DNA from 3 places in the Corallococcus sp. Z5C101001 genome. Region 3 is predicted to be linked to each of the others. Evidence: riboswitches for the same ligand, from Rfam matches in the RefSeq annotation. Region 3 holds a riboswitch; each other region holds the start of a gene.

Region 1 (9,774 bases), 140 kb from region 3:
ACCTTCGCCATGGCGCTGACCGGCACGGGCTGCGGAGACGAGTGCATTGATGAGTTCGACTGCCGCGACAAGGGCACCCCTCCCGAGGGACAGCGCTACGCCTGTGTCGAGAACCGCTGCGAGCTGAAGTCCAACCCCGTGCCCGACGCGGGGACGGAGACCGACGCTGGCACCACCGACGCGGGCATCACTGACGCTGGCACCATCGACGCGGGCACCACTGACGCTGGCACCATCGACGCGGGCACCGACGCTGGCACCATCGACGCGGGCACGGACGCCGGCACCATCGACGCGGGCACGGACGCCGGCACCATCGACGCGGGCACGGATGCCGGCACCACCGACGCGGGCACGGACGCTGGCTCCGACCCGTGCGCGAGCGCGGCCTACGACCCGAAGCTGGGCACGCTTCAGCTCCAGGCGGGCTTCGTGGCCGGTGAGGCCGCGCCGCTGCCTGCCTCCGCGGGCCCGGTGGGCGTCACGCCCGGACCCACGTACTCGCTCTACACGGTGGTGTCGGTCGGCTATGTCGGCCCGCATGCGCTGTACTCGCTGGGCACGTGGCCGCAGGTGACGCTGGGCGCGACGCCGCTCTTCGACGTGGCCGCGCCCGCCGACCGGGGCCCTTCCACGTCGCTCTTCCTCAGCTCCTTCGTGGAGTCGGACGGCCAGCGCATCCTCACGGGGTACACGAAGTCCGGCGCGGGCTTCCCGGGCTCCGTGGGGGTCTATGACACCGTGACGCCTGCCTCCTCCGTCTACTTCTCCGCGCCCAGCAACTTCTCCGCGGGTGTCGTGCCGGGCGCGTTCCTCATCAACGGCGGCGGCCTGGACACGGTGTCGGCCGGCCTGGGCATCTACGCGCTGAAGACGGATACCTCGCCGTTCACCGCCCTGAAGGTCGGAACGCTCCCGCCCGACACGGATGGCAGCGGCTTCACCGCCGTGTCCACCAACGGCGTCGCGATGCTCGGCTACTACTCCGGCACCACCTACCTCAACGAGGGCCGCGCGGTGGCCCCCGCGGCGATTGCCCAGGCGCTCTCCTCGGGCACCCCGTTCGCCGTGGCGGACGCGCCCGCGCTCGCCGTGGGCTCCAACTTCGTCGCCGCCGCGGGTCAGGGCGAGGGCGTGGCGGTGCTTCGCGGCGACTACGTTCCGCCCAACTACAACTTCGCCGGGACGGACATCTCGCGCTTCGCCTTCACCGTGACCAACGCCGGCGCGACCGTCACCGTCGGCGCCCGTCAGCCGGTCCTCGTCTACGCGGACCAGTGCACGAGCGTGACCGGCATCACCTCCATTGGCGCGGACCTGCTCGTGGCCGTGGATGACAAGAACGGCGCGCGGCTGGTCCGCATCCAGCAGGCCCCGTGATGACCCTCATCCGGAGAACACCCATGAAGACCCTTCTCTCGAAGCGGTTCGCGATGGGGCTCGCCGCGCTCCTGTCCGTGGCGTGCGGTGGTGAGGACTCGCCGGACCGCTTCCAGGACCAGGCGCTGGTCGGGGATCCGTTCGCGGACCGCATCGTGTCCTTCACGCCCGGCGCCGGCGCGGGCTTCGGTCAGAGCCAGCTGCCGGGCATCGTGCTCGGGCCTCCGCAGGGCGCTGGCGCGGGTTCGGGCTCGCTGGACGTGCTGTCGCTCGGACGCAACGGCGTCATCATCCTGGAGTTCACCGACATCGCGGTGACGGATGGGCCGGGCGTGGACCTGCTCGTGTTCGAGAACGCGTTCCTCAAGCCCAGCGGCAAGCCGTTCGCGGAGACGGGCGTCGTGGCCGTCAGCGACGACGGCGTCACCTGGCACGAGTTCCCGTGCGCGTCCTCCGACGTGGCGAACGACTTCCCGGGCTGCGCGGGCGTGAAGCCCGTGTACTCGAGCCCCGGCAATGGCATCTCGCCCACCGACCCGGCCGTGGCGGGGGGAGATGGCTTCGACCTGGCGGACGTCGGCCTCACCCGCGCGCGCTTCGTGCGCATCCGCGACTCCGGCGCCAATGGCTACGCGGGCATCAGCGGCGGCTTCGACCTGGACGCCGTCGCCGTGGTGAACGGCGTGCAGCTGCCGTAGTCCGCGACGCGCGGCGGGACCCGGGACCGTTCTCCACCGGACGGTCCCGGGCGCCGCGTGCCCATCCCGTGGATTCGGGGTGGGGGAGGCTTCCCGGGTGGGAGCGCCGGGATGACACGCCCGCCTCCCTCCTGGTGCCGCGGTGGAGCCCTCGCCGCATTGACATTGACCCGGGGGCGCCATAGTCCCGCCCCGTCATCGATGCCATCGCGCCATGGGGCGTGAGGGCGTCCAGGGAACCCGGTGTGAGTCCGGGACTGCCCCGCAGCGGTGAGCAGGGACGGTGTTCGCAAGCACCCCGTCCTCGTGAGTCCGAAGACCTGGCGACGACCCGGTGTCCTCCTCCCATTCGGGGAGGGCCCGGACACAGACCGGAACCTCCGCGGGGAGCTGACGGCGAAGACAGGACTCCAGGTCGCGCCGCGCGACAGGAGCTCCAGCGCCTTCGTGCCCGTCCCGCCTCCCGCCAGGAAGCCCCGCCGCCTCCACGCGGCGGGCAAGGAACGAGGACACGATGCGGACCGACACGAAGCGGGTGGGCGCGAAGGGCCAGCGCGCGGCGCTGATGGGCGCCCTGCTGGCGGTGGTGCTGGGCGGGACAGGCTGCGGCGACAACGAGTGCGAGGACGCCGCCGAGTGCCGCGACCAGGCCCCGATTTCGGAAGGCCGGTCCTGGATGTGCGTGGAGAACAAGTGCGTCCCGGTGGACATCGTTCCCGACGCGGGCACGGATTCCGGCACCGACGCGGGTCCTGGCTCGGACGCGGGGACGGACGCCGGGACGGATGCGGGCACGGACGGCGGCACCGACGCGTGCGACGCCGTGCCGCGCGAGGCGAAGCTGGGCACGCTCCAGCTCCAGGCGGGCTTCACCGTGCTGGAGGCCGCGTCCCTGTCCCCGAACGTGGTCGCGGTGGTGGCCACGCCCGGCCCCACGTATTCGCTCTTCGCGCTGCGCACGACGGCCACGGGCCGCGACTTCTTCGCGCTGGGCACCTGGCCGGAGGTGAAGCTGGGGGAGGCCGCGCTCGAGACCGTGCTCGCTCCCGCGGATCGCGCCGACGCCGCGAACACCTTCCCGTCCTACTTCCTGGCCTATGACGGCGCGCGGCTGCTCGCGGGCTACACGAAGCCGGCCGCGGGCTTCCCGGGCAGCGTCGCGGTGGTGGAGCCGTCCTCGCGGGACGCCGCCCTCTACCTGAGCGCGCCGGGCAACTACTCCGCCGCGGGCATGGCCGACGCGTTCTTCATCAACGGCGGGGGGCTGGACACGGTGTCGTCCGGCCTGGGCGTCTACGCGCTGGTGACCTCCGCGAAGCCCTACGCCGCCGTGAAGGTGGCGGACTTCCCCGCGCAGGTGGGCGCCAGCGGCTTCACCGCTGTCTCCGCGAACAACATCGCGGTGTTCGGCTACTCGGCGGCGGACACGTACGTGAACGTGGCCCACGCCGTGTCGTACGCGAAGCTGGGCGAGGCGCTGGCCTCGCGCACGCCGGTGGTGCTCGCGAACGAGCCGCGCCTGGAGGTGGGCAGCGACTTCAACGCCGCCACGGGCTTCGGCAATGGCGTGGCGGTGGTGCGCGGCGGCTACGGCGCCACGGCGGGCTTCGGCGTCACCGACGTGTCCCGCTTCTCGCTCACGCCGGGCCTGGGCGGCGGCCAGCCCCTCAGCGTGGGAGCGCGTGAGGCGGTGCTCACCGTCGTGGACAGGTGCACGTCCGTGGACCTGCTGTCGTCGCTGGGCTCGGACCTGCTCGTAGGCGTGACGGACATCCACGGCCGCCGCCTCGTGCGCATCCGGCAGGGCCCGTGATGCGGCGCCTGCTGCTCGCGCTCGGCGCGCTGCTGGCCCTGGGCGCGTGCACCGGCGACCCCGACATGCCGCCGCCCGCGGAGGACAGCGTGGACGCCGGGACGGACGCCGGAGCGGCTTCCGATGCCGGCACCGAAGCGGATGCCGGCACGGACGCCGGTGTCGACGCGGGCACGCGGCCCGTGGATCCGTTCGCGGACCGGGTGACGGCGTACCACTTCGGAGACTTCGCCGGCTTCGGGCAGGACCGCTTCCCGGCGGTTGTCTTGGGGCCTCCGGCGGGGGCGGGGCAGTTCGCGGGCTCGCTCGACGTGCTGTCGCTGGGGCGGGGCGGCTCCATCACCCTGGAGTTCACCGACCTGGTCGCGGTGGACGGCCCGGGCGTGGACCTGCTCGTGTTCGAGAACGCGTTCCAGAAGATTGGCGGCGACATCTTCGCGGAGACGGCCACCGTGTCCGTCAGCGACGACGGCGTCACGTGGTTCGACTTCCCCTGCGACCCCACCGACAAGGACGGGGGCTACCCGGGCTGCGCCGGCACGCATCCGGTGCTCTCGAGCCCCGACAATGGCGTCTCCCCCATCGACCCGGCCGTGGCGGGCGGGGACGGCTATGACCTGGCGGACGTGGGCCTTGCCCGCGCGCGCTTCGTCCGCCTCACCGACACGGGGCTCAACAGCTACGGCGGCACCTCCGGCGGCTTCGACCTGGATGCGCTCGCCGTGGTGAATGGCCAGCTGGCCGACGGCGGCACCCCGTGAGCAAACCCCCGCTCCATTCGCCTCGGGAGCACGTGGAGGCGGGTGGGGTGGATCGCCGTCAGGCGCTCTGCACGCTCCTGCGCGGCACCTGTGCCCTGGCCGCGCTGGGGTGCGGTGGCGACTGGCGCGAGGCCGTGGTGCTGCCCGGTCCGGACGCCGTGCCCGACGCGGGCCCGGCCGGGTGCGGTGACACGGGCCTGCCGGGACCGCCGGAGGAGGGCTGGGTGGAGGTCCCCCTCGCGGACCATCCCGCCCTGCGCGAGCCCGGGGGAAGTGACCGCGTCCGCGTCCCCTCCGCCCTCCTGGACGTGGTGGTCGTGCACGCGGCGGACGGCTGCTACCGGGCGGTGTGGCGCACGTGCACCCACGGCGACTGCGCGGTGGCCTGGGACGGGACCCTGGGGCTGGTGGAGTGCCCCTGCCACGGGTCGCGCTTCGGCCTGGAGGGGCAGGTCCTCCGGGGGCCCGCGACCCGGCCCCTCGCCGCCTATCGCACCCTGCGCGTGGGTGATTCGCTCTTCATCCTTCGCCCCAGGTGAAGTCCATCCTTCGCCCCAGGTGAAGTCCGACCCCGGGTCTCCACCACATCGGGTGCCCGGGAGGGCATGACGCGACGCGAGAGGGCGTCCGAGGCCTTGCCCGGACGCCCGTATTCCACGGGAAAGCGTCTCGGACTCTCGGAAGATTGGGAGGTCGTGTAATGTCGTGCGCCCGATGTGGCAGATCATCATCAACGGGCCCGGCTACTTCGACACGTCGTACGACCTGCCGGAGGGCGTCACCAGCCTCGGCCGGGCCGACGAGAACGACATCGTGCTGGGCGGTGACCTCGTGTCGCGCCGGCACGCTCGCCTGTACGTCGAAGGTGACGTGCTGCGCATCGAGGACCTGGGCAGTCGCAACGGCAGCCGGGTGAACGGCGCGCCGCTGCAGGGCAGCAAGAACCTGGGTGCGGGCGACACGGTGGCGCTGGGGGAGAACACCCTGGCGGTGCGCCAGCCGCACACGGTGGAGAACGCCGCCACGGAGATGATGGACCTGGGCGCGGGCGGCGTCGTGCGCTTCGGGCACGGCACGGACGTGGGCCCCTCCGTGCTGCTGGCGAAGAACGTGAAGGACGCGGAGGTGCTCCGCCTGCTGGACAACGTGGGGCCGCTGCCGTTCGACGACGCGTTCTCCGGCCCCTCGCCCGTGCCCACGGGCTCCGCGGTCGCCAGCCCTCGCGTGTCGTACGAGACGCTGGTGCTGCTGGTGCACGCGGCGGAGGCGCTGGCCACCGCGCGCACGCTGACCGCGTTCCTGGAGTCCGCGATGGACCGGCTCCTGGAGCGCACCGACGCGACGACGGCGGTGGTGCTGCTCAAGCACGCCACGGGGCCGCTGGTGCCCGCGGCCGTGCGCCACCGGGGGCGGCTCGCCAAGGGCGAGGTGCCCGTGTCGGACGCCATCGTGGACGAGGCCCTCCGCCAGGGCCGCGCGCTCGCGGTGGGCGACGTGCGCGATGATCGCCGCTTCGCCGGACGCGAGAGCGTCATCATGTACGGCGTGGACCGGGTGCTGTGCATCCCCATCGGCACCGAGCCGCCCTTCGCGGGCGTGCTCTACGTCAACGTCCCCGGCGAGGGGGACACCAGCCTGGAGCTGATGCTGGACGCCTGCACCGCGGTGGCCCACCTGGTGGCCAGCGGCGTGCAGCGCTTCGCCGTGCGCGACGGCTCCGGCACGGACCGGATGCGGCGCAACCTGGAGCGCTTCCACTCGCCGGAGGTGGCCGAGCGCCGCGCCGCCGAGGCCCAGCGCGTGGGGGGCAAGCTGCCCGGGCTGGAGGAGAAGAACCTCACCGTGCTGCACGCGGAGCTGGCGGACTTCGGCGCCGTGATTGGCCGGCTGGGCGCGGCGCGGGCCACGCAGCTGCTCAACGACTTCCACGCGCGCATGAGCGGCATCGTCTTCAGCTTCGAGGCCACCGTGGAGGGCTTCCTCGGCGAGTCCATGCGCGCGCTCTTCGGCGTGCCCTACGCGAAGGGCGACGACGCGGTGCGCGCCGTGCGGGCCGCCCTGGCGCTGCGCTCGGACTGGGAGCGGGGCATGGCCCGCCGGCCGCAAGACGAGCGCTGCGACCTGAGGATCGCGCTGCACTCCACCAAGGCGCTGGTGGGGATGATCGGCACCGAGGCGCGCACCGAGTACACCGCCGTGGGCGAGGGAATGGGGGTCGCGGGCTGGCTGGCCTCCACCGCTGGTCCCGGGCAGGTGCTGATGACCGGCAAGCTGCTGGCGGCCACCGGGGCCCGCTTCGACGTGATGCCCCTGGGCGAGCGGGTGGTGCGTCCCCCTCGGGACAAGGTGGCCGTCTTCGAGGTGATTGAAGAGGACATGGGCATGCTGACCAACCCCGGTATCCGGTGAGGCAGCCGGCGCGGCCGGTTGACCGGTTGAAGCGGGGCCCCTGCTCGGGGTTCAATGCGCTTTCCGTGGTGGACCCCCGCACCGCATGAGCTCTTCGACCCAGCCCGCCCGATTGCGTCCCTTCCGGCCGCAGCCCTTCGGCCGGTACACGCTCCTGTCGCACCTGGCCACCGGCGGCATGGGGGAGATCTACCTCGCCCGCCTGGAGGGCGCGCAGGGCTTCGAGAAGCTGTGCGTCATCAAGAAGATCCTCCCGCAGTTCGCGGAGGATCAGGACTTCGTCGAGCGCTTCGTCGGTGAGGCGCGCACGCTGGTGCGGCTGGGGCACGGCTCCATCGCGCAGGTGCTGGACATGGGCGTGCACGAGGGCGAGGCCTACATGGCCCTCGAGTACGTGGACGGCAAGGACCTGCGCAAGGTGGCCGCGCGCGTGCGCGACCGGCAGACGCCGCTGCCGCTCACGTTCGTGCTCTACGTCATGGGCCGGGTGCTGGACGCGCTCGCGTACGCGCACCGCAAGCGGGACGAGGAAGAGAAGGAGCTGAAGCTCGTCCACCGGGACATCTCCCCCCAGAACATCCTCATCTCCTACGAGGGGGAGGTGAAGGTCATCGACTTCGGCCTGGCGAAGAGCCGGCTGTCGGCGGCGAAGACGAACCCGAGCATCATCCTGGGCAAGTTCCTCTACATGTCGCCCGAGCAGGCCCGGCACCAGCCGGTGGACCGGCGCAGCGACCTGTACGCGGTGGGCCTGTGCCTGTACGAGCTCATCTCCGGCAAGAACCCCTTCGACGCGATGCCACCGGGCGAGCTGATGTCCGTGGTGGCGAACCCGAAGGTGGCGCCGCTCAGTGAAGCGGAGCCGCTGACGCCGCCGGCGGTGTCGCAGCTGGTGGCGAAGGCGCTGGCGGTGGAGCCGGGCCAGCGCTTCCAGACGGCGGAGGAGTTCCGCGGGCGCCTCCAGGCGTGCCTGATGGAGATCGACACCAGCGCCGGCCCGGAGAGCGTCAGCCGCTTCATGCGCGACCTCTTCTCCGCGGACTACCAGTCCGAGCGCCGCCTGCTGACGACCCTGCGCGAGGTGCCGCGCGACGTGAGGGCCAGCGGCACGTACGAGGCGCTGGGCCCCGCGCCCCGGCCCACGATGCCGGCCACGCTGCCGCCGAAGACCATCCGCCTGGATGGCCCGGTGGAGCCCCTGTCCTTCCACCCCACGCCCCGCAGCCGCGAGGACGGCGGCGGCGCGCGCGACGACGGTGAGACGCGCCCCGGCGTGATGGTGGATGAGTCCACCCGGCCCGCGTTCCCGGTGGAGGCGCTGGAGGAGGCGGCCCGCGCGAGGGCGCGGCCCAGCCCCACGTCCTCGGAGCCGTCGCCCACGGTGGAGGTCCGCCACGACGCGATGGAGCGGCCCACCATCCTCGAGGGGCTCCCGGCCATCCGCCTCCCCTCGGACCGCCCCGCCGCGGTGGAGGCCCCGCCCCCGCCGCTGACCGGCGAGCCCACCGCGCCCCGCGCGGAGGCGCTGCCTCGGTCGGAGGCAGCGCTCGCGGAGCCCACCGCGCCCCGCGCCACGGCCCTGCCGTATTCGGACCCGGGGCTGTCCGCGCGCGCCGCGCCGCCCGTGCCGGAGGTGCAGGTGTCGCGGCCGGCCGCGGACGCCAGCGACCGTGGGGGCTCGCTGCCCTTCTCGGATTCGGTGGGGCCCCGGGGCGTGCCGCCCGTGGCGTCGACTCCGCCCGCCCGTCCGGTGGATGGACCCGTCCCCTTCGTTCCGGCGGATGCGTCGCGTCCGGTGGCGCCGCCGCCCATGCCGTTCGCGGACCCCGGCCCGGCGCGGTTCGATACTTCGGGGGAATCGCTGCCGTTCATGGAGCCGCCGCCCCCGCCGGACGGCCCGTTGCTCGACGATGAGGAGCTTCCCGAGAGCCCCTATCCCTGGCCGGAGCCTCGCGGCGAGGACGGCCGCTCCGCGGGAGCCGAGCTTCGCGCCCCGGAGTCCGCGCGCGCGGCCGAAGTGGCCCGCCCCTTCGAGCCTCCGCGTCCCCCCGAGCCCCGTGTTCCGGAAGGCCAGCGCCCCACCGCCGCCATGCCGTCCCTGGCGTCGCGCCCGGGCGTGACGACGCCGTCGAACGGCAGCAGGCCGGCGCCCCCGCCCCCCGAACCCCTGCCGAGCTTCGAGTCCGTGCGCTCCTCGGAGTCCTCACGCGGCTTCGACGCGCCCCGGGCCTCCGAGTCCCGTGTCCCGGAAGGTCAGCGCCCCACCGCCGCGATGCCGTCCTTGTCGTCGTCGCCGCGCCCCGGCGCGATGACGCCGTCGAATGGCAGCCGGCCGGTGCCGCCGCACGCCGCGCCCACCATCCAGGTTCCCTCCATCCAGTCCGGAGGAGGTTCCTCCCGCTCCAGCGCCTCCGACGAGTTGGAGACCCCGGACTCCGAACCGGTGGACTCCGGTCCGGTCCCCCGTCCGACGATGCAGGACACGCGGCCGTCGGAGGAGCTGGTCTCGGTGGATGCGCAGGCCCTGGAGTCGGACTCCAGCGTGCCGTACATCTCCGCGGATCCAGACGACGCCGTGGCCGCGCGCGAGGGGGATGGAGACACGCACCCCCGCATCCCGATGCCCCGCGCCTCCCGGCGCGAGGACGCCCAGGCGCGCGTGGTGCTGGACGATGCGCTCCTGCGCGAGTCGAGCGCCGCGGGCCGCCGCGAG
Region 2 (9,774 bases), 160 kb from region 3:
CGATGAGGTTTTCGTAGACCGCCGCGAAGCCTCCCGCGGTGACGCTCCACGTGTCGTCGTGCCACAGGCCCGCGGCGTCGACGGACAGGGCGCGCTCGGGCTTCAGCTCCGGGTTGGGCAACAGCAGTCCCTGGCGGATGTAGAGCTCCAGGAACGAGGGCGCGCGGTGGGACTGGCCCGCGTTGGCGCGCACGCCGAAGCCGTGGCCCAGGTCCACGCTCGCGCCCAGCTTGGGAGACAGCAGCGAGTAGTGCCCCACGCGCTCCACGCGCAGCGACGGCACCAGCTTCATGCGTTCAGAGAACAGGGACAGCTCGTCCATGGCCATGACGCTCGCGCGCCACCACGACGCCGCCTGGGCACCCGTCGCCTGCGTGACGGCCTCCGACGAGGCGGCGAGCGTCACGGCGAGCGCGTTGCGCCCCACCATCGCGCGCCCCTCCACCTCCGCGCCACCCACGGTGTAGTGCTGCGCGCCGGCATCGAGCCCCATCGCGCCGCCGGTGACATCCAGCCAGTCGCGCCGGAAGAAGCCGCGAGCGCTGCCCTCCCCTGTGTCTCCGAAGGGGCGGCTCCAACGCGCGCCCAGCGACAGGCGCGTCTGGTCCTGGCGGCGGGACTCGGTCGGGTTCTGCACCGTGCCGGCGATCGCGCGGTCCTCCAGCGACAGCTCCGCCAGCGCGTCCACGCGTCCGCCGCTGTCCAGGCTCCGCTGGTACTTCAGCAGCGCGCCGCCGCCGCGGGCATCGTTGCGCGTGCGCACCTCCTGCGTGAGCGGGTTGTCATCCAGCGCGGGCAGCTCGTCGACGCGGTAGCTGAAGTCCCCCTGCGAGCGGCCCCCGTGCAGCAGCACCAGCGCCTGCCCGTCGAGCAGCGCGCCCGACGCGGCGACATGTCCCATCACGGTGTCGAAGCTGCCGTAGGTGACCTCGCCGCTGGACAGCAGCCGTGACGCGGGCGCGCGCGTGACGAGGTTGACCGCGCCGCCCAGGCCCCCCGCGCCATAGCGGGCCCCGGCCGCGCCGCGGAGGATCTCCATCCGCTCCAGCAGCGCGACGGGGATGAGCGACAGGTCCGCGACGCCCCCCGCGCCGTTGAGCGGAATCCCATCCAGGAACACCAGCACGCCATTGGACGACGCGCCGCGCACGACCAGGCTCTTGCCCTGGCCGTAGCCCCCGGCGTCCTGCACGACGAGGCTCGCCGAGCCCCCCAGCAGCTCGGCGGTGTCGCGCGCCTCGCCCGCGCGCTCACGGGCGTCGATGACGGTGATGGCCCCCGTGGGGTCGCGCCGTCGCACGGAGTCGGGAGGCGCGTCGGGCACCACCCTCCCGATGACGTCCACCGTGGGGAGGATGAACTCGGGGAGGGGCGCCTCCGCCTCGGAAGCGGCGGGCCCGGGGGGCGTGGCTTCGGACGCAGCGGGCTCCTGCCCGGCCTGAGCGGGTCCTTGGAAGCCGAGCCCCAGGACCCACGCGGCCTGGGCGAGAAGCGAGCGCCACATGCTCCGCCTTCCGCTCTCTTCCTCGAAGAGAGAAGGCCTCACGGCGGGTCCTCCTTGAGGACACGGCCGCACCCCCGGGCAGGTCTCCTGGCTCACGGACTCCAGACGTGGGCGCACACCGCGCCCTTCTGGAAGGAACCCTCCACCTTCCCTCCGCGTCCTGACGCGGAAGTGGTGACAGCCGAGGCTTCCAGCCCTGGACCTCAGGGCGACCCGTTCACAGTGGCGGGACCGCGCCGGACTCGCACCGGCTTCCCTCTTGAAAGCCCGGCATGGGCACCCAAGGGCCCGGCCCTTCTAGGAGGTCACCTGTAGCCCGTCAAGGCGCGGCCCGTGCGCGTCCCGACCCGCCACGTCTCTCACCTGACAAGACCCACGCTGGAGCATCCGCGCCCATCCCTCCGCGTGGACGCCTCGTGCACCGCCGCACGGTGCGAGGGCCACGTCCCCGAGCAAGGCGCCGCTGGCATGCGGACTGCTCATGCCCGGACGCGACCTCAGGCGGTCGAGCCAGCGAGGTGCCCGGGCCGTGGTGGCGCGGGAGTCTGAAGGGGGAAGCGTGTCGATGCTGATGGCGGGGAAGCGGTTGGCGGTGTTCTCCATCCGCGAGGGCAAGGGCGGGAGCATCTGGGTGCGCGCTGGCAGCGCGTTCGTCAACAAGGACGGTTCGCTCAACGTGCTGCTGGACGTGCTGCCGCTGGACGGGAAGCTGCACGTGCGCGAGGCGGCGGAGAAGCGCGACATGGCGGCAGGCGGGCGCTTCTCGGGCGAGCCGGCGCTGGAGGCGGGCGTGGGGGGCCACTCGTGAAGTGGGCCTGGGCGTGGGTGTTGGGCTGCGTGCTGATGGGGTCGGGGCGCTCGGACGCCGCCAGCTCCCGCACGCAATACGTGGGGGTGGTGAACCTGAACGAAGCCTCGGCGGCGGAGCTGGACCTGCTGCCGGGCGTGGGTGAGAAGGCGGCGCAGCGCATCCTCGAGCACCGCAAGAAGCGGCCCTTCGGTCGCGTCGAGGAGCTGGTCCGGGTCAAGGGCTTCGGCAAGAAGAAGTTCCTCAAGCTGCGCGCGCACCTGGCGCTCAGCGGCCCCACGACGCTCAAGCAGGAGAAGGTCCCCGCCCCCCAGCCGCCGGGAAGGGAGGGAAACGTCACGAACCCATGACAAACACAACCATCGGTTGAGTCAGGCTCGTGAGGGCCGCTGCCTCCGGGCTCCGGCATGCCCGGGGTGGCGGCCCTCGTTCCCTCTGAAGCCTCTCCCCTGGACGCCCCGATGCGTCATGACGCCAGTCCCGGCTCCAGGCGGGCAGCCCCGTCCTGCGCCGTTCATCCCATCCTGATTTTGCTGGAACGGCCGGGCCGACGCGCTAGGACACACCAAACAGGTTGGACCACCGTAGAAAGACAGGGAGGCCGTAGGTGAGGGAGGATGCGCCCATGAAGGACACTCAAGCCCCGGAGTCGATGGCAGGCCCGGACGGCAGCAAGTCCCGGGGACCGCAACTGGGTGAAGTGCTGGAGTTCATGCGCCTGCTCTGGGCCGTGGACCACGGCCTGCAATCCACGTCGAAGCGGATGGAGTCCACGCTGGGGCTCACCGGCCCTCAGCGCCTGGTCATCCGTCTGGTCGGACGCTTCCCGGGCATCACCGCCGGCACGCTCGCGAACATCCTGCATGTGCACCCCAGCACGCTCACCGGCGTGCTCAAGCGCCTGGAGAAGCGCGGCCTGCTGGAGCGCAAGTCGGATCCGCTGGACGGCCGCAAGGCGCTCTTCGCGCTCACCGACGCCGGCCGCTCGCTGGACATCCCGTCCGAGGGCACCGTCGAGTCCGCCGTGCAGCGCGTGCTCGCTCGCATGCCCCGCGACCGCATCGTCTTCACCCAGGAGGTGCTCACCGCGCTCGCCGAGGAGCTGGGCGGGCTCTCCGCGCCCCACGAGGACACCCCCGCGGAGACGCCGTCCAAGCCCACCGCCGAAGGCTGAGCGTCCATCCCGCTCCCCTGCCCTCCGGTCGTTCCCACCGGGCGGGGGAGGTCCGGGGTCCTCCTTCCGCGTTGTCCCCCGAACCCTGCCGTCCGCCCCCCTTCCTGCGGCGGACACAGGGCCGCCCCATCCGACGTCCTTCCCCCAGATGCCCGCGCGAAGACGGCGGGAGTGCGTCACTATTGGGAAATAGCCCGCCCTGCCCGGGGTTGGCCCGCGACCGACGAGCGGACGAGACAGCGTGAACCTCGAGACACCGCAGAGCCCAGGCCCCGAGCTGCCGCCCCCGCCGCCTCCTCCGGCCCCACCGCCCCAGGCCCGGCGCGAAGCGCGCTCGGGCGGCGTGGCGGACCTGCTCGCCCAGGTGCGCGCCCGTCAGCGCCGCCAGCTCTGGGCCCAGGGCATCCTCCTGGGCGCCGTCGCGGCGCTCGGGCTCCTCTTCGCCACGGGCCTCCTGGGCCGCGTCGCGCCGGGCCTCGCGGAGGTGCTGCTGTGGCTCGCCGTTCCGGTGGGCGCGGCGGTGGCGGGCTTCTTCGGCGTCGTGCTCGCGCGCCGTCAGGTGGGCGACGACCTGCTCACCGCCCGGCTCGTGGGCCAGCGCCGCCCGGAGCTGTCGCTGGACGTGCTCGCGGCGGTGGAGCTGTCACACGAGCGCCGCGAGGAGGCGGGCTGGTCCCCCCAGCTCGCGGACGCGTTCCTCGCGCAGATGGACGCGCGGGCCGGCACGGTGGACCCCGGCCTCGTGGTGGACACCCAGCCGCTGCGCCGCGTGGCCATGGCCTGCGCCGGCGCGGTGCTGGCGCTCGCGGTGCTGATGTTCTTCGTGGGCGGCCGCTGGGCCGCGGGCTGGAAGCACCTGCGGGAGCAGGCCGCGCGCCCGGAGACCGCCGCGCAGGTGGAGCCCATCACCGGCGACATCGAGCTGACGTACCGCTACCCCGCGTACACCGGCCTCGCGCCGCGCACCGTGCCGGGCACCAACGGAGAGGTGAGCGCGCCCGCCGGCACCGAGGTCGCGCTGAAGACGCGCTCGGACCGCGCCATCCAGCGCGCGGAGGTCGTCGTCAACGACCAGGTGCTGCCCCTCACCGTCGCGGGAGGCCGGGAGCTGACCGGCAGCTTCATCGCGAAGCAGGGCGGCCACTACCACTTCGTCTTCTACGGCGCGCGCGCGAAGCCCCTCGCGGTGGGCCCGGACATCCCGCTCACCGTGGAGGCGGACAAGTCGCCCCAGGTGACGCTGCTCACGCCCTCCACTGAAATCGAGGTCGACCCCGGTCAGACGGTGACGCTCAAGTACGAGGCCACCGACGACTACGGCCTGTCCGGCCTCGCGCTGGTGTTCCGCATGCCCGGCGCGAAGCAGGAGACGCGCGTGAACCTGCCGCGCGAGGACAGCCGCCGCAGCCGGGGCACGTACGCCTGGGACCTGGGCCCGCTCAAGCCCGCCCCCGGCGACCGCATCACCTACTACGTGGAGGCGAAGGACAACGACGCGGTGGAGGGCCCCAAGAAGGGCGTCAGCCGCACGCAGACCCTGCGCGTCTACAGCGCCGCCGAGCACCGCCGCGCCGCCCTGGAGAAGGCCGAGGCCCTCTGGGGCCGGCTCGTGGACCACCTGGCGGACCGTCTGGAGGGCCCCGACCGCGCGAAGCAGAAGGACGCGCAGGCGGTGGAGGCGGCGCGCACCGTGGACACCAGCGGTCAGGCGCTCGCGGACGACTTCCGCGCCCAGGGCCAGGAGCTGTCGCGCGAGAAGGACGTCCCCAAGGAGATCGTCTCCGCGCTCATCAACATCGGCGGAGAGTTGAAGCGCAGCGTGAGCACCACCTCCGACTTCCGCCGCCTGTTCCTGCGCACCCAGCGCGCGCGCGGCGAGGACTGGGGCACCGGCACCCGGCTCGGCGCCGTGGTGGAGGACGAAATCGAGGGCGTGGAGCGCGACATCCTCTACCTGGAGTCGCTGCTGGACCGGCAGAAGCTGGAGGCCCTCCAGGACCTGACGAAGCAGCTGGCCAACGAGCGCCGCGACCTGTCGCGCCTCATCGAACAGTACAAGGCCAACCCGGACGAGTCCGCGCGTGAGCAGGTGATGCAGCAGATCCAGCAGCTCAAGTCGCGCATCCAGGAGCTGATGCAGCGCATGGCCGAGCTGCGCAAGGGCATCCGCGACGAGCACCTCAACGCCGAGGCGCTGTCGGAGATGATGCAGCAGGAGGACATGCAGGGCGCCATGGATGAAGTGGAGCGCCTGATGCAGGAAGGCAAGGCGGACGAGGCCCTGGCGAAGCTCCAGGAGCTGGGCATGCAGATGGACGAGATGCTCGACTCCATGGACAAGTCCCAGGAGGACTTCGGCGCGGAGCAGTACCCGGAGCTGGCGGAGAAGTTCGGCAAGTTCATGGATGACCTCCAGGGCACCATGGACGAACAGCAGAAGGTCGCGGACCAGACGCGCGCCCTGCGCGACCAGGCCCGCGGCCAGAACCGCGAGCGGCTCAAGGAGAAGGGCCAGGCCCTCAAGGACGAGCTCGCCCGCAAGGTGAAGCAGGTGCAGGAGAGCTACCAGAAGCTGGACCCCTCCCGGCTCAACAGCCGCGCGGCCCGCCCGCTGGAAGAAGCCCAGTCCGAGCTGCGCAACGTGGAGAACGCGCTCAAGGTGGATGACTTCGACCTGGCCGCGGAGTCCGCCGCCCGCGCCGAGGACGCGGCCCGCCAGCTCTCCGGCATGGGCGAACAGCAGCGCCAGTTGGATGAGATGTTCGGCAACCCCCCGGAGGTGCGCCAGCAGTCCGCGCAGCTCGCGGAGCGCCTCAAGAAGGACGCGCGCGACGTGTCGGACGTGAGCCAGCAGCTGCAGGGCCTCTTCCCTCCCCCGGGCTCGCAGCTGTCGCAGCAGGAGAAGCAGCAGCTCCAGCAGCTGGGCCAGCGCCAGCAGCAGCTGGAGCAGCGCGCGCAGGGCCTGCGCCAGCAGATGGAGGACATGGAGCAGACGGCGCCGCTGTTCGGCGAGGAGGCCGGCCAGCAGATGGATGAGATTGGCCAGCGCATGGGAGAGGCGTCCCAGCGCATGCAGGGGCGCGACCCGGGCCGAGGCTACGGTGAGCAGCAGGCCGCGATGGAGGGCCTCAAGCGCTTCCAGCAGCAGATGCAGCAGAGCCAGCAGGGCCGCAAGGGAGGCCGCGGGCTGCCCATGCCCATGGGCTCCGGCCGCCGCCAGGAGGGCAACGGCCGCAACCCACAGGACAAGGTGGAGCTGCCGGACGAGGACGCCTTCCAGGCGCCGCGCGAGTTCCGCAAGGACCTGCTGGACGCGATGAAGCAGGGCGCGCCGGAGAAGTACCGCGAGCAGGTGAAGCGCTACTACGAGGAGCTGGTGAAGTGAGCCACCGCACGCACGCGGGAATCCGGAGCCTGGGCGCCCTCTGCGCCCTCCTCCTCGCCGTCCCCGCCGCCCTCGCGCAGCCGCCCGACCCGGCCCTCAAGGAAGAGGTGAAGACGCGGCTGGGCAAGGTGGAGCAGTCGCTGGACGACTGGGACGTGGGCACCGCGCGGCGCGAGCTGGCGGAGGTGGAGAAGCGCGTGCCCTCGGAGCTGGAGCCCCTCAAGTACTTCCAGGGTCGCGTGGCCTTCGAGGAGGGCCAGTACGACGACGCGGTGACGCTGCTGGAAGGGGCGAACATCGAGGACAAGCCAGGCAGCTACCTGCGGCTCGCGAAGGACACGCGCGCCATCGTCAAGGACCACCAGCGCGCGGAGAGCGAGCACTTCATCTTCATCTACCCGAAGGGCAAGGAAGAGGTGCTGGTGCCCTACGCGCTGGAGACGCTGGAGTCCATCCACCGCGCGCTCGCGGAGGACCTGGGCTGGACGCCGCCGGGCAAGGTGCGCGTGGAGGTGGTGAACAACGCGCGCGAGCTGTCCCGCGTCAGCACCCTGACGGAGAAGCAGATCCGCACCACGGGCACCATCGCCATCTGCAAGTTCAACAAGCTGATGGTGACGAGCCCCAAGGCCGTGGCGCAGGGCTACGACTGGCAGGACACGCTGGCGCACGAGTACGTGCACCTGGTGGTCAGCCAGATGTCCCACAACACCGTGCCCATCTGGCTGCACGAGGGCCTGGCCAAGTTCCTGGAGTCGCGCTGGCGCGGCCGGGGCGGCCTGGCGATGACGCCCTCCACGCAGGCGCTGCTGGGCAAGCGCGTGAAGGAGGACAAGCTCATCCCCTTCGAGAAGATGCACCCCTCCATCGCCATGCTGCCCACGGCGGAGGACGCGGCCACCGCGTTCGCGGAGGTGTTCTACGCCATCGACTACATCCACGGCACCAAGGGCACCGCGGGCCTGCGCACGGTGCTCCAGGAGCTGAAGGCGGGCCAGCCGGACAAGAAGGCGGTGGAGGCGGCGACGGGCATGCCCTTCCCCCTCTTCGAGAAGACCTGGCTCACCTACGTGAAGAAGCAGCCCTTCCCCCAGGAGCTGGTGCCGCGCGACGACCGCGTGGTGCTCAAGGAGGACGCCAAGGGGGCTCGGAAGGACAGCGAGAAGAAGGGGCGGGAAATCTCCTTCGGCGGCTTCTCCGAGGTCACGGAGGTGCCCGCTCGCAAGTTCGCGCACCTGGGGGAGCTCCTGCGCGAGCGCAACCGCGTGAAGGCCGCCGCGGAGGAGTACTCGCGGGCGCACAAGCTGGTGGGCGACAAGTACGAATCCGTCTCCAACAAGTTCGCGCTCGCGCTGCTGGAGCTGCGCCGGCTGGAGGAGGCGGAGGCCGTGCTGCGCGGCTCGCTGCGCATGCACCCGGGCTCGCCCTCCACCAACGTGCACCTGGGCCGCATCCTGCTGTTCCGCAAGGACTACCCGAAGGCGAAGACGGCCTACCTGGAGGCGCTGGCCTCCGACCCGTTCGACCCGGAGATCCACGTGGCCCTCACGCGCATCCACGGCGCGCTGGGGGAGACGGCGCTCGCCACGCGCACGCGGGTGGCCGCCGCCAACCTCACCGGCCTCAAGCCCGACGACGTGGACCGCGCCGCCCAGGCCTTCCTGCGCGCGGAGGATGAGCTGTCGGAGACGAAGAACGTCCCCGCCGTCACGCCCGACGCGCCGAAGCCCGCGCCCGCGCCGAAGCCCGCGCCCGCGCCGAAGCCCGCGCCCGCGCCGAAGCCCGCGAAGTAGCCGCCCACCCACCGTGCCGCACTGAACGCCGTCCCCGGCCCCGGGGGCAGGGAGGATGTCCACTGCCCTACCCGGAGACGGGAGGAACGTGCATTGCCGCACGTCCGCCAGCCCAGCCCCTGGGTGCACTGTCCTGTCCTGCTCCAACGTGCGTCGCGCGGCCCCGGTCGTGCCGGGTCCTCCGACCTCGTCCGGCCTCGCTCCCGAGGCCCTGAAAGGAGCAGCACCCCATGAAGCGCACCCTGCACGGAGTCACCCTGGCCGCGGTCCTCTTCGCCGGCGGCATCTCGCTGGCCCAGAGCTCCGCGTCCCCCAGCACGAAGTCCGGCACCCAGGGCATGGCCGAGTTCAAGGGCTTCACGGCCCCCACGGACCCGAAGGCCTTCCTGGAGCGCCTGCATTACATCAACCAGTCGGAGATCAAGCAGGCGCAGCTCGCGCTCCAGAACTCACAGAATCCGGACGTGCAGAGCTACGCGAAGATGATGGTGGACGCGCATACGGCCGCCGACAAGAAGGTCACGGACTATGCGAAGTCGCAGAGCCTGAAGCTGGCGGACACGCCCAAGGCCACCAACGACACGGAGCGCAAGTCCATGGCCGCGGACAAGGCGGACATGGAGAAGCTCCAGGGGCTGAAGGGCCCGCCGTTCGACTCCAACTATGTCGCCGGCCAGGTCGCGGCCCATGACGAGGCCATCGGCATGGTGCTGGCCGCGCAGCACGGCATGGGCGCCACGGGCGAGCTGGCCACGATGCTCACCAACCTCAGCCAGGAGCTGCCCAAGCACCGCGACATGGCCTACCAGACGCTGGGCAAACTGAATGACGCGTTGGGTGTGGGTGGCGCCGGCCAGGGCGGTGGCATGGACCACGGCGGCATGAACCACGGCACCTCGCCGAGCGGTTCGACGAAGACGAAGTAGTGCAGCCTTGGTGAAGCGCGCGGGGTGCCTCTCGCGAAGCGCCTTCGCGGGGGGCACCGGGTGCGTGCTAAGTGCCGGGCCATGTCCCGACTGATTGCCCTGGCCTCCTGCGTCTCCGTCCTGCTGCTCACCGGCTGCTCCAACGACGCCGACTCCATCTGCGACCGCCGCAAGGAGTGCTTCG
Region 3 (9,774 bases):
GACGTGCACGTCACGGAGGCGGACCTGCTCCAGGTTCCCTCCGGCACGCGCACCGAGGAGGGCCTGCGCCACAACATCCGCGTGGGCATCCAGTACACCGCCGCGTGGCTGGGCGGCCTGGGCTGCGTGCCCCTCTACAACCTGATGGAGGACGCGGCGACGGCGGAGATCTCCCGCGCCCAGGTGTGGCAGTGGATCCACCACGGGGCCACGCTGGAGGACGGCCGCAAGGTGACGCCGGAGCTGTTCCGCGAGCTGCTCGCGGAGGAGATGGCGCGGATGGCGCGCGAGGGCGCCCCCGAGCGCTACGGCCCCGCCCACATGGAGAAGTCCCGCGCGCTCTTCGAGCAGCTGTCCACCGCGCCCGCCTTCGAGGACTTCCTCACCCTGCCGGCCTACGAGGCCCTGGACGCGAAGTCCTGACGTTTCGAAGCACCGACGTTCTTCTTCAACCCTTCACCGCAGCCCCGAGGAGTCCTGGCATGTACGACGCGACGCCGACCACTTCCGATGCCTCCCCCCATGCGAAGCTCCACGCGCAGCGCTTCGACGGAATCACCCGCAACTACACCGAGAAGGACGTGGAGAAGCTCCGCGGCTCCATCCGCGTGAGCCACACGCTGGCGGAGATGGGCGCGCGCCGCCTCTGGGAGCTGCTCCACACGGACGCGTACATCAACGCGCTGGGCGCCCTCACCGGCAACCAGGCCGTGCAGATGGTGCGCGCGGGCCTCAAGGCCATCTACCTGTCCGGCTGGCAGGTCGCCGCGGACGCGAACTCCGCCGGCCAGATGTACCCGGACCAGAGCCTCTACCCGGTGGACTCCGTCCCCAGCGTGGTGAAGAAGATCAACAACGCCCTGCGCCGCGCGGATCAGATCGACCACGCCGAAGGGCGCCATGACCGCAACTGGTTCGCGCCCATCCTCGCGGACGCGGAGGCCGGCTTCGGCGGCCCGCTCAACGCCTATGAGCTGATGAAGGGGATGATCGAAGCGGGCGCCGCGGGCGTGCACTTCGAGGACCAGCTGGCCAGCGAGAAGAAGTGCGGCCACATGGGCGGCAAGGTGCTGGTGCCCACCAGCCACTTCGTGCGCACGCTGACCGCGGCGCGCCTGGCGGCGGACGTGATGGGCGTGTCCACGCTGGTGGTGGCTCGCACGGACGCGGACAGCGCCAAGCTGCTGATGAGCGACGCGGACGAGTACGACCACGCCTTCATCGACAAGGCGGCGGGCCGCACGGCGGAGGGCTTCTACCGCATCAAGGGCGGCCTGGAGTGCGCCATCGCGCGCGGCCTGGCGTACGCCCCGTACGCGGACCTGGTGTGGTGCGAGACCAGCACCCCGGACCTCGCGCAGGCGAAGGCCTTCGCCGAGGGCATCCACAAGAAGTTCCCCAACAAGATGCTCGCGTACAACTGCTCGCCGTCCTTCAACTGGAAGAAGAACCTGGACGACAGCACCATCGCGAAGTTCCAGCGGGAGCTGGGCGCCATGGGCTACAAGTTCCAGTTCGTCACCCTGGCGGGCTTCCACGCGCTGAACTTCTCCATGTACGAGCTGGCCCGTCAGTACAAGGACCGCGGCATGGCGGCCTACAGCGAGATGCAGCAGTCGGAGTTCGGCGCGGAGAAGAACGGCTACACCGCCACGCGCCACCAGCGCGAGGTGGGCACCGGCTACTTCGACCAGGTCGCCGAGGTCATCTCCGGCGGCAGCGCCAGCACCCTGGCCCTGCACGAGTCCACCGAGGCCCACCAGTTCTAGGCCCGGCGGATCATCCCAGCCTCTCCTGAAGGCCGCGGGTCCTAGGGGAATTCCCCTGGGATTTCGCGGCCTTCGCCGTTCCCAGGGCCGGGGGGCCAGCGGGCGCGGAGCCGGAATCAGCAACTTCCGGGGACCCATGGCGATAATGGGAGGAACTTGAAGCCCCAGAGGCACGCCCCCGGGTGTGCCTCCCAGCAGACCGGGGCCTTTGAAGGGAGCCGCCATGAACCGCATCACGTCCCTCTCCGGTCCTCGGGTGCAGCCGGCCACGACGAACACCGCCTCCTCCGTGTCGGGCAGCCGCTTCGGCTCGCTGATGTCGGGCGCGGCCGCGCAGCCCAAGGTGGGCGCGCAGCTGACGGGCGGCACGGTGGTGTCCTCCGCGCTGGCGCAGGCGGGGACCACGCCGCACGGCTCGCTGGTGGGCACGTACACGGCGGGCGCCACGTCCACGACCGCCAACGGCCAGCAGGCCTCGGCGACGGGGCAGGCCGGCGCGGAGCCCAAGAGCGAGGAGATGCAGGCGCTGGAGGACCTGGCCACCATGTCCGCGGTGACCATGTCCCAGTCCATCCTCCACATGGGCGGGATGAAGATCGACCTGGAGCGCGAGTAGTCCCGCGCCCCAGGCCGCCGCTGCGGTTCCGAAGCCCTGGGGGAAACCTCAGGGCTTCTTCTTGTCGCTGTCGTCGCTGTACTGGTCGCGGATGCCGTCGTGCCGGCTGCGCGGGTCGCGCCAGGGCTTGTCCACGTCGGTGCGCTGGCCGCCGTCCTGCCCGGTGACGTCGTTGAGCTCGTCGGCGCGGCCCTCCGCGGGCACCTCGTCGCCGTCCGCGTCAGGGTCCTTCTGCCTCGCGGGATCCAACGGGATGCCGGCGCTCTTCTTGAGGTAGTCGTCCTTGGGGTCCATGCCGTCACTCCTCCCTTGAGTCCTCAAGGTGGTGACGGGGCCCCGTTCCGGGAGCGGCCGGGCGGACGGGCCGCCCCTGCCTCAGTTGAGGTACTTCGGCTTCGCCTGCGCGGTGGGCGCCTGGGCCTTCATCATCTCCAGGCCCTGGCGGGTGAGGACGAAGCGGACGACGCCGGAGCCGCGCTCGGTCTCGATTTCGGCCTCGAAGGCGGGCCCGGCGATGCCGCCCAGGGACACGTCCTTGCGCAGGTTGGAGACGCGGCCGGAGAGCAGATCACCCGCGACCTCCCGCGAGCCCTCCCCGCGCGAGTACAGCTCGAAGGCGGCCTCGTGCAGCGTCATCGCCAGCGCGGGCGTGAGGGGCTGGGAGCTGAAGAGCACGGAGATGAGGAGCCAGTAGGGCGGCGTCTGTTCAGCCATCGTGCGGCAGTGTAACGGGTGTGGCTACCGGGCGCGCGGCTGTCTGCGGGCGGCGATGGCCTCCGCGAGCACGCCCTGCTGCTTCCAGTGGCCGTACAGGCGGCCCTGGGACGCGAGCCAGTCCAGGCGCTGCCGGGTGCGCGCGTCCAGCCGGCCGGGCGGCGCGTCGCGGAACGGCGTGCCGGGCAGCGGCATGAAGGTGTGGCCGTGCACGCGCGCGCCCAGGTCGGACAGCCGCTGCATCAGGTCCAGGGTGGCGTCCACGTCCGCGGGCTCCTCGCCGGGCAGGCCCAGGATGAAGTCCACGTTGGGGACGAAGCCGCCCTCCACCGCGAGCCGCGCGGCGCGCACCACGGTCTCCACGTCGTGGCCGCGCCGGGTGGCCTGGAGGATGCGCTCGGAGCCGGACTGGCCGCCGATGATGAGGTTGTCGTTGGCCACGTAGCGCTTGAGCAGCGCCAGGGCCTCTGGCGTGACGTGCTCCGGGCGAACCTCCGACGGGAAGGTGCCGTAGTAGATGCGCCCGTCCGGGGCCATGGCCTCCGTCACGGCGGCGAGCAGGTCCTCCACCGCGGCCAGGTTCACGGTCTCGTCCGGGGTGCCGTAGGACATGGACGTGGGGGTGATGAAGCGCAGGTCGCGGCGGCCCGCGAGGCGCAGCTCGCGCGCCCACCGGGCGATGTTGGGCACGGAGCGGTGCCGGAAGCGCGCCTTGCTCATGAAGGGCGTCTGGCAGAAGCGGCAGGCGTAGATGCAGCCGCGCGTGATCTCGATGGCGCCGAACTTCACGTGCTTCGCGGCGAACGGGGGGAAGTCGTCCAGGCGCACGCCCTCGCCGTGACCGTGCTGCACGAGCTTGCCGTCCTTCAGGTGCGCGGTGCCGTGCGTCGTGCGCGGGTCCTCGCCCTGGAGGACGCGGACGAGCAGGGCGCGCAGGGTGTGTTCGCCCTCGCCCACGGCGACGAGGTCGAAGCCGGCCTGGAGCGTCTGAAGCGTCTCCGCGGTGGCGTGCACGCCGCCCGCGATGCAGAGCACGTCGCGGCCCTCCAGCCGTTCGCGCACCCAGTGCAGCTCCTCCACGGAGGGGCCGAAGCTGGCGGAGTAGAAGGACCACGCGGCGACGACGGTGTCGCCCGCGTCCGCGCGCTCGCGCACGGTGTCCAGCAGGGCCTCGCGGCTGCGCGGGAAGTGCAGCGACACGTCGGAGAGCGCGGGGTCGGCCTCCACGGCGCCGGCGAGCACGGTGAAGGCGTACTTGCCCGGGTACTGGTAGCTCAGGACGAGCGAGACCTTGCGAGGCGTCAGCGACATGGCGGCCCGGGATGATGCCACAGGGCCCGCGTGCGACGGGGCACGCTCGGCCGGTGCGCGGTCAGAGGAAGCGGCGCTCCCACTGGCGGACCTCGGCTTCGGTGAGGTCCCCCCAGGAGCCCCGGTGTGCGTAGAGCCAGGGCTCCAGCACGCGGGCGAGCTCGCGGTACGCGGGCAGTGTGTCACCCGCGTCCAGATCCCCTGCTTCGGGCGCGGGGCCCAACGAGACGACGGCCCGGTCCGGGGAGAGTGACTGGACCTGGGTCGCGGGAGCGTGCAGCCGGGAGCGCAGTCCCTCCGCGCCGCCCAGCTCCTGCAACACGGGCGGGCCCAGGAAGGTGAGCCATGCGGGGGCGCGGACCTTCGTGCCCAGGTGCAGCGCGAGTTGGTCCAACTGGTTCAGGTCGAAGCCCGGATGGCGCCGGGTGGTTTCGCGCAGCAGCGGCGTGAGGGTCCGGGTCCAGGCATGCACTTCGAGCGACAGGCCCGCATGCCCTGAGTCCCAGGGCAGCGCACGGCCCAGGTCGATGGCCAGCGCACGGATCCACTCCGGCCCGCGCTCGGCCAGGAACTCGGTGGGCAGCCGGAACTCCAGCGTGCAAGTGCTCTCCGGATAGGCCTCGTGGAAGCTGGCCGAGTCACTTCCTCTCCCGTGATACCTGAATGCGACTCCCGTCGCGGAGTGCGACAGCTCGTTTGCCTCAACGAAGCAAGAGGGGCTCAGGATCCGCTTCTGGAGCTCCGCCTCTCCCTCCGCATCCAGCTCCGGCCAGTCTCCGGTGTAGCAATCCCAGAACCAGCGCAGCCGTCGCGGTTCGACGGCCCGCCGGTAGCGCTCCTGCGCACGCCAGAGGGCAGGAGCGATCTCTTCGTGAGGCGCGCGCAGATAGAAGGCGATGCTGATCCCCTCCCTCATGAGGACCACGGTCGTCCCTTCAATCTCCATCGATTCACGAACTGTCGGCACCTGCTCGTTCATTGGGTGATTCCCATGTTGGGGGATACCAGGAGAGGGGCCCGTTCGCTCGCCAAGAGGTCCTGGTACACAGCATTCTGCGGCCTGTCGGCGAAGGGGCTTGCCGGCGGATAGGTGTCCCATCTGGCATCGTTGGTCGCCGGGCACGGGAACTTGAAGTCGTAGAGGGCCTGGACCTTCAGGGGGTTCCCGAGCGCGTGCAGCACCACATCGGGCGCGATGCTCCCCACCAGCAGGTGGAACTGCCCGGCCGCGAGCCACCGCGCCACCTCCTCCGGGTCCAACCACCGTATCCGCCCTGTCTTCGCGTCCCGCAGGTAGCGCGGCTCCAGGCTGAACCGCCCCGCGTCCGTGTCACCCAGGGCCCGCTGCACGCACTCCAGTGCCGCCGCGTGCTTGGCCTCTCCCAGTTGCATCGCCCGCGTCACCTGTCGCCCATTCGCGTCCACCACCTTCTCCCGGCACACCTCCGGCGAGGTCCGCTTCCCCGGCCCCAGCATCCGCTCGTTCACTTCGAAGTTCGCCTGCTTCGCGCACTCCACCAGCACCCGCTCCACGCGCGCCACCTCCGCCGCTTCCCACAGGCGCATCATCGCGGCGGCCTGGCCGGCCCGCGCGGCCGCCCGCGACAGCCACGGCAGCACCGCGTCCTCACCCACCTGCGACGCGCACGCCGGGCTTCGCAGACATCCGGCCGTCGCGGAGTCCATCGACGCCTGTGAATAGCTCCGGGGCGCCCTCACCTCCGGCCCCGCGCACGCAGTCCACAGGAGGCAGCACAGCCACCACATCCTTCGGAGAGGAGTCACGTCGTGCCTCCTCGCACGAAAGCGCGAGCGCCTTCAACCCAACGCACTCGTGGACACTTGGCGGATGTGAACCGCGCGGCTAGCGTGCCTCCCGCCGACGGTGCCTCGCGGGAGTCCGCGAGGTTTAGCAAGGGAATCCGGTGCGAATCCGGAGCTGCCCCGCAGCGGTGAGTGGGAACGAACGCTGTCACACGCACTGGTCCGGAGTCGGACTGGGAAGCGACGGCCAGTAGACGCCACGGAGGCATCCCCATCAGGTGGGGAGCGCTCCGGAAGCACGCCCACGAGTCCGAAAACCTGCCTTCGGCCCCTGCGGAGGATCGTCTCCGACAGGGCGGTACCCCGGCCCCTCGCGGGAAGGTCCGGTCATCCCTCGCGGTCCCGTGCGTCCGCCACCGCCCGCGTCCCGGGCCCGGGAGCCGTGTGTCCCGGATCCGACGGCGCTCGGCGCTGGCGGCACCGCACGCCAGGAGTCCTTGCCATGACGTCCCCTTCTTCTCCCCTCCCTCCGTCCGCCACCGAGACCCGCATGGTGGACATGGTCTTCCCCGACCAGACCAACCACTACGGCACGCTCTTCGGCGGACAGGCGCTGCGGCTGATGGACATGTCCGCGTTCATCACCGCCAGCCGCTACGCGCGACGCACCGTCGTCACCGCGTCCAGCGAACGCGTGGACTTCCACACCCCCGTGCGCCAGGGCCAGCTGGTGGAGCTGGTGGGCCGCGTCGTCGCCACCGGCCGCACCTCCCTCACCGTGGACGTGGAGCTCTACTCGGAGGACCTGCTGTCCGGCGCGCGCCTGCTGTGCACGCGCGGGCGCTTCATCCTGGTCGCGCTCGACGCGGAGCGGCGTCCCACCGCGGTGCCGCCGCTCGCGCCGGAGAACCAGACATGACAGACATTGCCTTGACACCTGAAACAAGCCGGGCGTATAGACGACGCCATGCTGGTGCCTGGGTTTACCCAGGCTGAAAAGGGAACCCGGTCCGAATCCGGGGCTGCCCCGCAGCGGTAGGTGAGAACGACCGCCGTCCATGACACTGGAGCCCGTGTGGGCCCCGGGAAGTGACGGCCAGTAGGAACCCCGGCCCGCCTCACGCCGGACGCGCTCACAAGCCCGAAGACCTGCCCGCATCCGGCCCGTGGGAGACATCCACGGACGGTTCGACCTGGAGCCCCGAGGGAGGGCGGGAAGGTCCGAGCGCAAGCCCCTGTCTTCACAGGGATTTTCGCCTCGGCACACTCCCCTTCTCCCTTCGTGTCTCCAGCCACCCGCGGGGGTGGGGGTCGGTGTCTTCGGGCCCGTCCATGGCCCGGGTGCGCGGCGTCGCACCGGGACACCTCGCCTCCTCCTTCGTGGGTCACTGGCCGGGCGACGCGGGTCGCCCGTTAGGACGAGCGATGCGTGGAGTGCGGCGAAGACAGCGCGAAGCAGTGACAGGACGCGGAAGCCAGACACGGCACGGGAGGCCCCGGGCGCGGCGCGCCTGACGCCTCTTCGCGCATTCCTCCTCTCAATTCCTTTCATCCACCGCGAGCGCGCCCTCCACGCGCGCCGCCTGGGGAGACGTCTGTCTTTGAACGCCATCCGCTACCCGGACGGGAACGTGCTCCTGCGCAACCTGTCGCGCGAGTTCCCCGTCGTGACCCACGGCCAGGGCATCTACCTGTACGGCGCGCAGGGCCGCCGCTACCTGGACGGCTCCGCGGGCGCGCTGGTGGCCAGCGTGGGCCATGGCAACCGCGAGGTCGCGGACCGCGTCCATGAACAGCTCCTCCAGGTCGCGTACGTCAACGGCACCCACTTCACCACCGAGGTGACGGAGGCCCTGGCCACCCGGCTGTGCGAACACGCGCCCCAGGGACTCAAGCGCGCGGCCTTCCTGGGCTCCGGTTCGGAGGCCATCGAGGCGGCGGTGAAGTTCGCCCGGCAGCTCTGGGTGGAGCGCGGACAGCCCCAGCGCTCGCGCGTCATCACGCGCGTGCCCGGCTACCACGGCAACACGCTCTACGCGCTGTCCATGTCCGGACGGCCGCACTACCAGACGTTCTTCGGCCCCATGCTGTCCCAGGTCGTCACCACGCCCGCGCCCTACCCCTACCGCTGCGGCCTGGAGGACTACGCGCGCGACGGGGCGGCGCACTACGCGCGGCACCTGGAGGAGGCCATCCAGCGCGCGGGCCCCGACACGCTCGCCGCGTTCGTGGCGGAGCCCGTCATCGGTTCATCGGCGGGAGCGTCCGTACCGCCGCCCGGCTACTTCGAGGCGGTGTCGGCCGTCTGCCGGCGCCACGGCATCCTGATGATCGCCGACGAGGTCATGTGCGGCTGCGGGCGCACCGGCCGCTTCTTCGCGAGCGACCTCATGGACTTCACCCCGGACGTGCTCGTGATGGGCAAGGGGCTGAGCGGTGGCTACGCGCCCCTGAGCGCGGTGCTGGTGCGCGAGGACCACCTGGAGGAGCTGCGCCGGGGCTCCGGCGGCTTCATGCACGCGCAGACGTACCTCCAGGCGCCGTGCATGACGGCCGCGGGGCTCGCGGTGCTGGACTACTACGAACGGCACGACCTGGTGGCGCACGCGGAGCGCGTGGGCGCCTACCTGCAACGCCGGCTGCGAGAGGTCCTGCTGCCCCTGCCCCACGTGGGCTCCGTGCAGGGCGTGGGGCTGATGGCGGGCGTGGAGCTGGTGGAGGACAAGGCCACGAAGCGGCCCTTCCCTCGCGCGCGCAGGGCCGTGGAGGGGCTGCTCGCGGAGCTGTTCGCGCTGGGGCTCATCCTCTGGCCCAACACCGGCCACGCCGACGGGACGAACGGCGACCTGGTGATGGTGGGCCCGCCGTTGATCATCACCGAGCCCCAGGTGGACGAGCTGGTGGACCTGCTCGCCCGGGGCCTGACCCGTTTCCTGGAGCGGCCATGACCTTTCGCATCACCTATTCGGTGCTGGACGCGGACCTGACGGAGCTGCACGCGCGCTTCGACGCCGCGCTCGCCACGGTGCGCGCGCGCCTGGGCGCGGAGTACCCGTCGTGGATCGCCGGCAAGGCGCACCACAGCGGGGACCTGCTGGACAGCCGCAACCCCACGCGGCCCTCCGAAATCATCGGGCGCTTCCACCGCACCGCGCCCGGCGAGGTGGGCCGCGTGGTGCGCGCGGCGAAGGACGCCCAGCGCGCGTGGGGCGCCACCGCGTGGGAGGAGCGCGTCCAAATCCTGCGCCGCGCCGCCGACCTCATCTCCGAGCGCCGGTGGGAGCTGGCGGCGGGGATGACGCTGGAGGTGGGCAAGAACCGGCTGGAGGCCCTGGGCGACGTGGAGGAGGCCGCGGACCTGCTGCGCTACTACGCCGGGCAGGTGGAGTCCGCGCGCGGCTTCCACCTCCCCATGGCGCGCCTGTCTCCCCGCGAGGACACGCGCAGCGTGCTGCGCCCCTACGGCGTCTTCGTCGTCATCTCCCCCTTCAACTTCCCGCTCGCGCTGGCGGCGGGGATGAGCGCGGGCGCGCTGCTGGGCGGCAACGCCGTCATCCTCAAGCCCAGCGAGGAGGCCCCGGGTTGCGCGGACGGCCTCTT

Evidence for each region. A riboswitch is a leader RNA that binds a small molecule or an ion and turns the genes downstream of it on or off. The one in region 3 is predicted to bind cobalamin.
Region 1: it holds a riboswitch for cobalamin, as region 3 does, so the genes downstream of both, FOF48_RS16300 (hypothetical protein) here and FOF48_RS15725 (acyl-CoA thioesterase) in region 3, are expected to answer to the same signal.
Region 2: it holds a riboswitch for cobalamin, as region 3 does, so the genes downstream of both, FOF48_RS16320 (TonB-dependent siderophore receptor) here and FOF48_RS15725 (acyl-CoA thioesterase) in region 3, are expected to answer to the same signal.

What each region holds. Positions count from the first base shown of each region.
Region 1 is NZ_VKLU01000006.1:283,723-293,496, reverse strand. Features, by position in the region: gene FOF48_RS16310 (hypothetical protein) at 1-1,380, shown strand, start outside; gene FOF48_RS16305 (cell surface protein) at 1,404-2,078, shown strand; cobalamin riboswitch at 2,261-2,421, shown strand; gene FOF48_RS16300 (hypothetical protein) at 2,593-3,891, shown strand; gene FOF48_RS16295 (cell surface protein) at 3,891-4,652, shown strand; gene FOF48_RS16290 (ubiquinol-cytochrome c reductase iron-sulfur subunit) at 4,649-5,191, shown strand; gene FOF48_RS16285 (FHA domain-containing protein) at 5,367-7,061, shown strand; gene FOF48_RS37110 (serine/threonine-protein kinase) at 7,147-9,774, shown strand, end outside.
Region 2 is NZ_VKLU01000006.1:296,069-305,842, forward strand. Features, by position in the region: gene FOF48_RS16320 (TonB-dependent siderophore receptor) at 1-1,504, opposite strand, end outside; cobalamin riboswitch at 1,564-1,803, opposite strand; gene FOF48_RS16325 (hypothetical protein) at 2,070-2,312, shown strand; gene FOF48_RS16330 (helix-hairpin-helix domain-containing protein) at 2,348-2,662, shown strand; gene FOF48_RS16335 (MarR family winged helix-turn-helix transcriptional regulator) at 2,938-3,486, shown strand; gene FOF48_RS16340 (DUF4175 family protein) at 3,728-6,871, shown strand; gene FOF48_RS16345 (tetratricopeptide repeat protein) at 6,868-8,664, shown strand; gene FOF48_RS16350 (DUF4142 domain-containing protein) at 8,895-9,590, shown strand; gene FOF48_RS16355 (hypothetical protein) at 9,672-9,774, shown strand, end outside.
Region 3 is NZ_VKLU01000006.1:139,097-148,870, forward strand. Features, by position in the region: gene aceB (malate synthase A) at 1-423, shown strand, start outside; gene aceA (isocitrate lyase) at 483-1,769, shown strand; gene FOF48_RS15695 (hypothetical protein) at 1,993-2,385, shown strand; gene FOF48_RS15700 (hypothetical protein) at 2,434-2,679, opposite strand; gene FOF48_RS15705 (hypothetical protein) at 2,761-3,099, opposite strand; gene FOF48_RS15710 (TIGR04013 family B12-binding domain/radical SAM domain-containing protein) at 3,124-4,410, opposite strand; gene FOF48_RS15715 (type VI immunity family protein) at 4,472-5,389, opposite strand; gene FOF48_RS15720 (hypothetical protein) at 5,386-6,195, opposite strand; cobalamin riboswitch at 6,277-6,515, shown strand; gene FOF48_RS15725 (acyl-CoA thioesterase) at 6,677-7,093, shown strand; cobalamin riboswitch at 7,129-7,346, shown strand; gene FOF48_RS15730 (aspartate aminotransferase family protein) at 7,776-9,122, shown strand; gene FOF48_RS15735 (aldehyde dehydrogenase family protein) at 9,119-9,774, shown strand, end outside.